DNA from 2 places in the Citrobacter sp. GW821-FHT07H02 genome. Region 2 is predicted to be linked to the other one. Evidence: predicted binding sites of a transcription regulator. Region 2 holds the regulator's gene; the other holds the start of a gene.
What was found. Region 2 encodes LexA, which represses DNA repair genes until DNA is damaged. Its sites were predicted from a motif close to TNCTGTATGTACATACAGNA; they were not measured.
Positions count from the first base shown of each region.

Region 1 (4,429 bases), on a different contig from region 2:
GGACCCGTGGCATTAATGGTGAAACTGCATACCGTGTGCGGATTTGCGCTGGCGGCATGTTGGATTGGCTTCATCCTCATTAATGCGTTCGGTGGCAACGGTCATCACTACAAAGTGAACGTCAGCGGACTGGTCACGCGGTGTCTGCGGCAGACGCGTTTTTACCTGTGCGGCATTATGCATGGCGAAGCGCACCCCTACGCCGCCACGACGGAAAACAAATTTAACCCACTACAGCAACTGGCATATCTGGCCATCATGTATGCGCTCGTGCCTCTGTTGATCATCAGCGGATTTCTGTGTCTGTATCCGCAATTCATGGGGGCGGGTCCGGTCATGCTGGTGTTGCATATGGCGTTAGCCGTCGTTGGGCTGTTGTTTATTTGCGCACATATTTACCTTTGCACGCTCGGTGATACACCCGGGCAAATTTTCCGCAGCATGATAGACGGTTATCACCGCCATCGCAGTCATCATGCGGAATCTTCGCCGCGTAAGGGATAATTTTTCCTCGCGCTGAAACCCGGAAAACAGGCGCGGTGGGTTAAAATCATGCAAGAAAATGTGCTTTTAGTCACATTTTCTTGCAATTTTTTCATGTTTGTTCACCCGAACTTCCGTAAAAAGAACAGCAAATTATTCTCTTTCTGAGGACATGCTGTTGAAATCCCGTTTGTTTATTGTCACGTCTCTGTTTGCGTTGAATCTTACATCTGCCTTTGCTGCTGATACCCCCGACTTTGCCCCCCAACCGCCAGCCATTGACGCAGGGGCGTGGGTGCTGATGGATTACACGACAGGACAGATTCTTACCGCCAATAACGAACATCAGCAGCGTAACCCTGCCAGCCTGACCAAACTGATGACCGGGTATGTGGTTGACCGCGCCATCGACAGCCATCGTATTAGCCGCAACGACATTGTGACTGTCGGACGTGATGCCTGGGCAAAAGACAATCCCGTGTTTGTGGGGTCCTCATTGATGTTCTTAAAAGAGGGCGACCGCGTCACGGTGCATGATTTAAGTCGCGGACTGATCGTTGATTCAGGCAACGATGCTTGCGTTGCGCTGGCGGATTACATTGCCGGAGGACAACCGCAGTTTGTTGCCATGATGAACCGCTATGTGCAAAAGCTAAATTTACAGGATACGCATTTTGAAACGGTACACGGGCTGGATGCGCCGGGTCAGCACAGTTCGGCATATGACCTGGCGGTGCTTTCGCGGGCGATTATTCATGGCGAACCCGAGTTTTATCATATGTATAGCGAAAAGAGCCTCACCTGGAATGGCATTACGCAGCAAAACCGCAACGGCCTGCTGTGGGATAAAACGCTAAACGTTGACGGTCTTAAAACCGGACACACATCGGGTGCCGGATATAACCTTATCGCCTCTGCTGTGGATGGGCAGCGCCGTCTTATCGCTGTGGTGATGGGGGCTGAAAGCCCGAAAGGCCGCGAAGATCAAGCCCGTAAACTGTTGCACTGGGGGCAACAGAACTTCGACACCGTACAAGTTCTTAAAAGTGGGAAGAAAGTCGGTAGCGAGCGTATCTGGTACGGTGACAAAGAGAAAATTGCATTAGGCACTGAGCAGGATTTTTGGTTAGCGCTTCCAAAAGCAGAAATTCCAAATATCAAAGCAAAATATGTGCTTGATAAAAACGAGATTGTCGCCCCCATTGCCTCACATCAGCGGGTTGGTGAAATTGAACTCTACGATCGGGACAAATTGGTTGCGCACTGGCCGCTGGTGACGCTGGAGTCCGTTGAGGAAGGCGGTGTTTTTTCGCGTCTGAGCGATTATTTTCACCATAAGGCATAACGGAATTATTCCAGGGCAGACTGGCGAGAGTGCGAGTCTGCTCACATAATAATCACTATTTCCTTGTGGCTGTTATGTGAAAATTATACTGTATATAATTACAGTATAATGGCGGAGGCATTATGAACTACGAGATCAGACAAGCAGAGAAACGCAGGATTGCCGGTTTTCACATGGTTGGACCATGGGAAAAAACGGTAAAACAAGGTTTTGAACAGTTGATGATGTGGGTTGATGGAAACCAGATCGTGCCGCTGGAATGGATTGCCGTTTACTACGATAACCCTGATGAAGTCCCGGCGGAGAAACTGCGTTGCGATACCGTTGTTTCAGTACCCGCTGATTTCACGCTACCTGAAAACAGCGAAGGCGTGATCCTCACGGAAATTGTGGGCGGTCAATATGCTGTTGCTACCACTCGCGTTGAAAATAACGATTTCGCGACGCCGTGGTATCAGTTTTTCAATAGCGTGCTGCAGGATAGCCGCTACCAGATGTCCGGCAAACCGTGTTTTGAACTCTATCTAAACAATGGGGCAGAAGACGGGTACTGGGATATTGAAATGCATATACCGGTACAACCGAAGTCGTGAAATTGATGTTTTAGGCGTTACTGCGCGGACGATCGCGACATTCGTTCATCCTGGATAAGATCTGTCCGCAGCAGTGATGTTTTCAGTGAAAAAGCAGGTACAATGCGTTCTTTGTGATTTCCAGATGGAGCCGAAAGTGCGTACTGATAAGTCGCTGAGCCCCTTTGAAATTCGTTTGTATCGTCACTACCGCGTCGTGCATGGCATTCGCATTGCGCTGGCATTTATCCTCACGTTTCTGTTCGTTCGTCTGTTCCATATTCCGGAAGGCACGTGGCCGCTTATCACGCTGGTGGTGATTATGGGGCCGATCTCCTTTTGGGGTAACGTGGTGCCCCGGGCCTTTGAACGTATCGGCGGTACGATTCTGGGGGCGGCGTTAGGGCTGGTGGCGCTGCGCCTGGAGCTTTTCTCATTACCGCTGATGATTATCTGGTGCGCGGTGGCGATGTTCCTGTGCGGGTGGTTGGCGCTGGGCAAAAAACCGTATCAGGCGTTGTTGATAGGAATCACCCTGGCCGTGGTGGTGGGTGCGCCGGCAGGTGATATGGAGACGGCATTATGGCGAGGTGGCGATGTGATTCTGGGGTCACTTTTGGCGATGTTGTTTACCGGTATCTGGCCGCAGCGGGCGTTTATACACTGGCGGATCCAACTGGCGCAGTGTGTCACGTCTTATAACCGACTCTATCAGGCGGCGCTTTCCCCTAACTTGCTTGAACGTCCACGGCTGGATAAACACTTACAACAGCTACTTGGGGATGTCGTGAAAATGCGCGGCTTGATTACGCCCGCCAGTAAAGAAAGCCATATTCATAAATCGATATTTGAAGCAATTCAAACGATTAACCGCAATCTGGTCTGCATGCTTGAGCTGCAAATTAATGCACACTGGGCATCGCGCACCAGCCATTTCGTGATGCTGAATGCCCATACGCTGCGCGAAACACAACACCGGATCCAGCAAACGTTACTGACGATTACGCATGCGTTGTATGAAGGAAACCCGCAGCCCGTGCTGGCAAACACCGGGAAGCTGAATGACATTGTGGCGGAACTTCGGCAACTGATTAATGAACAGCATAGCGACAGTGTGGCTGAAATCCCCATTCATGGCTATGTTTGGCTAAGCATGGAAACCGCGCGCCAACTGGAGCTACTCTCGCATTTGATCTGTCGCGCATTGCGCAAATAAAGAGCAGATAAGGTGAATGATTCTACTGCTGCTTCGATTCAGCAAGGAATAAGGGTATGATACGGAAAAAGGATAAAACCATTGTCATCTGCAACGGCTAAAAGTAATGTTGACCCTTACTTGTCGCGGTTGCTTAAACGAATCCGAATCTCACATTATCAGGGGTGTAAAAATGGAAACTACCAAGCCTTCTTTCCAGGACGTGCTGGAATTTGTTCGTCTGTTTCGCCGTAAGAACAAGCTGCAACGTGAAATCCAGGACGTTGAGAAAAAGATCCGTGATAACCAGAAGCGTGTGCTGCTGCTGGACAACCTGAGCGACTACATCAAACCTGGTATGAGCGTTGAAGCGATCCAGGGCATTATCGCCAGCATGAAAACCGACTATGAAGATCGTGTTGATGATTACATCATCAAAAACGCAGAAATCTCCAAAGAACGTCGCGACATTTCTAAAAAGCTCAAAGCAATGGGTGAAATGAAAAACCCTGACGCAAAAGCAGAATAATGCGTTACCGCAGTGAGGATCGTGGTTCGATTCTCACTGCAGTTCAACCCCACCGTTGACCATTCTGAGTAAATGCTGTTCTGGCCAATGGCTCGTCAGTTTTCTTTCTGCAAGCGTCCATTGAATGTAATCGACATCATGACGCTCCCGGTCCAGCATCAAACCGACAACGCTGCCACTGTGCGCCACATTCACGCCATATAAATCGCACTCTTCAACGAGCGATAACAACGCATTGAAGTCGGGTTTTGGCAGTAACATCTGGCTGGCGATGGCGCTCAGGGTCGCGGCTTCTCCCATTCGTC
Region 1 is NZ_JBWKPZ010000006.1:94,005-98,433, forward strand. Features, by position in the region: gene phsC (thiosulfate reductase cytochrome B subunit) at 1-504, shown strand, start outside; gene dacD (serine-type D-Ala-D-Ala carboxypeptidase DacD) at 656-1,828, shown strand; gene sbmC (DNA gyrase inhibitor SbmC) at 1,951-2,421, shown strand; gene AC07NP_RS09440 (FUSC family protein) at 2,558-3,616, shown strand; gene AC07NP_RS09445 (DUF496 family protein) at 3,789-4,124, shown strand; gene AC07NP_RS09450 (L-threonine kinase) at 4,158-4,429, opposite strand, start outside.
Region 1: the regulator LexA is predicted to act here: its motif matches at 1,915-1,934, upstream of sbmC (DNA gyrase inhibitor SbmC).

Region 2 (4,429 bases):
CACCACCTGCCAGATAAGGTAGCGATCGGCCAAAAGTTGAATTTGCGGCAACGATGTTAGCAACGCGATGATCTGCTCGCCCGCCAGGGCATAAACGAGGGCAAACAGCAGCGCCACAATCCCTGACTGCCGACATGCAGCACGCCAGACATCCAGCAACTGGCTGCCGTCACGTGCGCCATACGCCTGCCCGGAATGCGCTTCGACAGCATAAGCAAATCCATCAAGGGCATAGGCGGTAAAGGTCAGCAGGGTCATCAGAACAGCGTTCACCGCAATGATGTCGCTGCCCAGTCGCGCCCCGAGAACCGTGATCGCACCAAAGCACAGTTGCAACAGCAACGAACGCAGCATGATATCCCGGTTAAGTGCCAGCAAACGGCGGAAATTCCCCCGCCAGGCCTGTTTCAGCATCGTGGATGACACGCCGCGCAGTGTAAGCACTTTGCGCACCATCATCAGCCCAAGCAACAACGTGGCATATTCTGCAATCACCGTCGCCAGCGCTGCGCCCTGCACGTTCATATGCAAACCCATCACCAGCCACAGATCGAGCACAATATTGAGAATGTTGCCGACAACCAGCAGGATCACCGGCGCGCGGGCATACTGAACGCCCAGCAGCCAGCCCAGCAGAACCAGGTTCGCCAGCGATGCCGGAGCGCTCAGCCAGCGGATCTCCAGAAAACGTCGCGCCTGTACCAGCACCGCTTCATTTCCACCGACGATATGCAATGCAAGATCGATGACTGGCGTGCGGAACAACGCGATCAAAGCCCCCGCCCCCAACGCCAGAATCAGTGGCTGCACTAGCGCGCGTGCCAGCGCCTGGGGATTTTTGGCACCAAACGCCTGAGCCGTCAGCCCGGTGGTGCTCATGCGTAAGAAGAGCAACAGCATGAAGAGAAAACTGGTTGCCGTTGCGCCCACGGCAACACCGCCCAGATAAACAGGGCTGTCCAGATGCCCAATGACCGCAGTATCCACCAGTCCCAGCAAAGGAACGGTGATATTGGAGAAAATCATCGGTAACGCGAGACGCCAGAGCGCTTTGTCGGAAGAGGTAAAGAAAGGCATGCAGGAAAGCCTGAGAAGGAGTTAAAACAAACAGTGGCGCGAGATGCGCCACTGTATCAAAACAATATTACAACCACTCACCGTTACGGATGACGCCGACTGCCAGCCCTTCAATCGTGAAGTTTTGCTCGCGCAGGTCAACCACAATCGGTTTGAATTCACTATTTTCTGGCAGAAGTTCGATTTTATTGCCCTGTTTTTTCAGGCGCTTAACCGTGACTTCATCGTCGATACGCGCCACCACGACCTGGCCGTTACGCACGTCCTGGGTTTTGTGTACCGCCAGCAAATCACCGTCCATAATCCCAATATCTTTCATCGACATACCGCTGACGCGCAGCAGGAAATCGGCATTAGGTTTAAACAGCGACGGGTCGACCTGATAGTGGCCTTCAATATGCTGCTGTGCCAGAAGGGGTTCCCCTGCCGCCACGCGACCTACTAAAGGCAGACCCTCTTCTTCTTCCACCAGCAGGCGGATACCGCGAGAGGCACCGGAGACAATCTCAATGACCCCTTTACGCGCCAGCGCTTTCAGGTGTTCTTCAGCCGCATTTGGGGAACGGAACCCCAAACGCTGCGCGATCTCCGCACGCGTCGGTGGCATACCTGTCTGGCTGATGTGATCCCGAATAAGATCGAACACCTCTTGCTGCCTGGCCGTTAACGCTTTCATTCCGCCCCCTGGGTGTATATACAGTTATGCTGTGAGTATATACAGTTAAAGGCGATTTTGGAACCACAAGCGGCACAAAAAACAAGAGATTTATCGGATTATGGAAGCCTTATCTAAAATGCGACCACAGCAGGACTCCCCAGGTGATCATCGCGACAAAGATCGACAGCAATACTGCCGCTGACCCCATATCTTTCGCCCGCCCGGAAAGCTCATGGTGTTCAGAGCCAACGCGGTCAACCACCGCCTCAATCGCGCTGTTGAGGATTTCCACTATCATCACCAGCATGACAGAACCAATCAACAAAACACGCGTGATGGCATCCACATCCAGCCAGCAGGCAATCGCCACGCCCAACAGCACAGCAACACTTTCCTGACGAAATGCCGCTTCATGAATCCATGCAGCACGAAAACCTTTCCAGGAATAACCAGCAGCTTTAATAATTCGGGTGAGTCCAGTGGTATTATTAGCCATCAAAAGAACCTTTTTGCATTATCAGCGTCAATGACATTATATCGTTAACCCACAAAATTCGGGTTACAGCGGCGCGAAGTATGACGGGATACACCAGAAATTCGCTAGACTTTCTGATATCCTTGCAGCGCATTTGCATTATTAACCAGAGGCTTTACATCGTTTATGTCTGGCTGGCCACGAATTTACTACAAATTACTGAATTTACCATTAACCGTACTGGTAAAAAGCAAGTCTATTCCAGCGGAACCCGCTCCGGAATTGGGGCTCGATACATCTCGTCCCATTATGTACGTTTTACCGTACAACTCAAAAGCGGACTTGCTGACGCTGCGCGCCCAATGCCTGGCGCACGATCTCCCCGACCCGTTAGAGCCGCTGGAGATCGACGGAACTCTGCTGCCGCGTTATGTGTTTATTCACGGCGGCCCGCGCGTATTCACCTACTACACACCGAAAGAAGAGTCGATCAAACTCTTTCACAATTACCTCGACCTTCACCGCAGTAATCCAGACCTGGATGTACAGATGGTGCCGGTATCGGTGATGTTCGGCCGCTCTCCGGGGCGTGAAAAGGGTGAGGTAAATCCCCCTCTGCGTATGCTGAATGGTGTACAGAAATTCTTTGCTGTTTCCTGGCTGGGGCGCGACAGTTTTGTCCGTTTCTCGCCTTCCGTTTCCTTACGACGGATGGCTGACGAACACGGAACCGACAAAATTATTGCCCAAAAACTGGCGCGTGTGGCGCGAATGCATTTCGCCCGTCAGCGTCTGGCGGCGGTCGGTCCGCGCCTGCCTGCCCGACAGGATCTGTTCAACAAGTTGCTGGCGTCTAAAGCCATTGCTCGCGCGGTAGAAGACGAAGCGCGCAGCAAAAAAATCTCCCATGAAAAAGCGCAGCAGAACGCCATTGCGCTGATGGAAGAGATTGCCGCCAACTTCTCCTACGAGATGATTCGCCTGACCGACCGCATTCTGGGTTTCACCTGGAACCGACTGTATCAGGGGATCAATGTCCACAACGCAGAGCGTGTACGCCAGTTGGCGCACGATGGGCATGAAATCGTCTATGTGCCCTGCCACCGCAGCCATATGGACTATCTGTTGCTCTCGTACGTGCTCTATCATCAGGGGCTGGTGCCGCCGCATATCGCTGCCGGTATCAACCTGAACTTCTGGCCAGCTGGCCCGATTTTCCGCCGCCTGGGCGCGTTCTTTATCCGCCGTACCTTTAAGGGCAACAAACTCTACTCCACCGTCTTCCGCGAATATCTCGGCGAGCTGTTTAGCCGTGGTTATTCCGTGGAATATTTTGTGGAAGGCGGGCGTTCCCGTACTGGCCGTCTGCTGGATCCGAAAACCGGCACCCTGTCGATGACCATTCAGGCGATGCTGCGCGGCGGTACGCGTCCGATCACCCTGGTCCCCATTTACATCGGTTACGAGCACGTAATGGAAGTGGGGACTTACGCCAAAGAGTTGCGTGGCGCGACGAAAGAAAAAGAGAGCCTGCCGCAAATGCTGCGTGGCTTGAGCAAGCTGCGTAATCTGGGTCAGGGCTACGTTAACTTTGGCGAACCGATGCCGTTGATGACGTACCTGAACCAACATGTTCCTGAGTGGCGTGAATCTATCGATCCGATCGAAGCCGTGCGTCCCGCCTGGCTGACGCCAACGGTCAATGGTATCGCCGCTGAGTTGATGGTCCGCATTAACAAAGCGGGCGCGGCAAATGCCATGAACCTGTGTTGCACCGCGTTGCTCGCATCCCGTCAGCGTTCGTTAACGCGCGAGCAACTGACAGAGCAGCTCGAGTGTTATCTGGATCTAATGCGCAATGTCCCGTATTCCACCGACTCTACGGTTCCTTCGGTCAGCGCCAGCGCGCTGATTGACCACGCGCTGCAAATGAACAAGTTCGAGGTCGAGAAAGATACTATCGGCGATATCATCATTCTTCCGCGCGAGCAGGCGGTACTGATGACTTACTATCGCAACAACATTGCGCATATGCTGGTTCTGCCTTCACTGATGGCGGCCATCGTGACCCAGCATCGTCGCATCTCCCGCGACGCGCTGCTTGAGCATGTTGAAATTCTCTACCCAATGCTGAAAGCAGAACTGTTCCTGCGCTGGGAGCGGAATGAACTGGCGGGCGTCATCGACGCGCTGATAAGTGAAATGCAGCGTCAGGGACT
Region 2 is NZ_JBWKPZ010000007.1:35,592-40,020, reverse strand. Features, by position in the region: gene dinF (MATE family efflux transporter DinF) at 1-1,077, opposite strand, end outside; gene lexA (transcriptional repressor LexA) at 1,145-1,753, opposite strand; gene AC07NP_RS10005 (diacylglycerol kinase) at 1,863-2,231, opposite strand; gene plsB (glycerol-3-phosphate 1-O-acyltransferase PlsB) at 2,397-4,429, shown strand, end outside.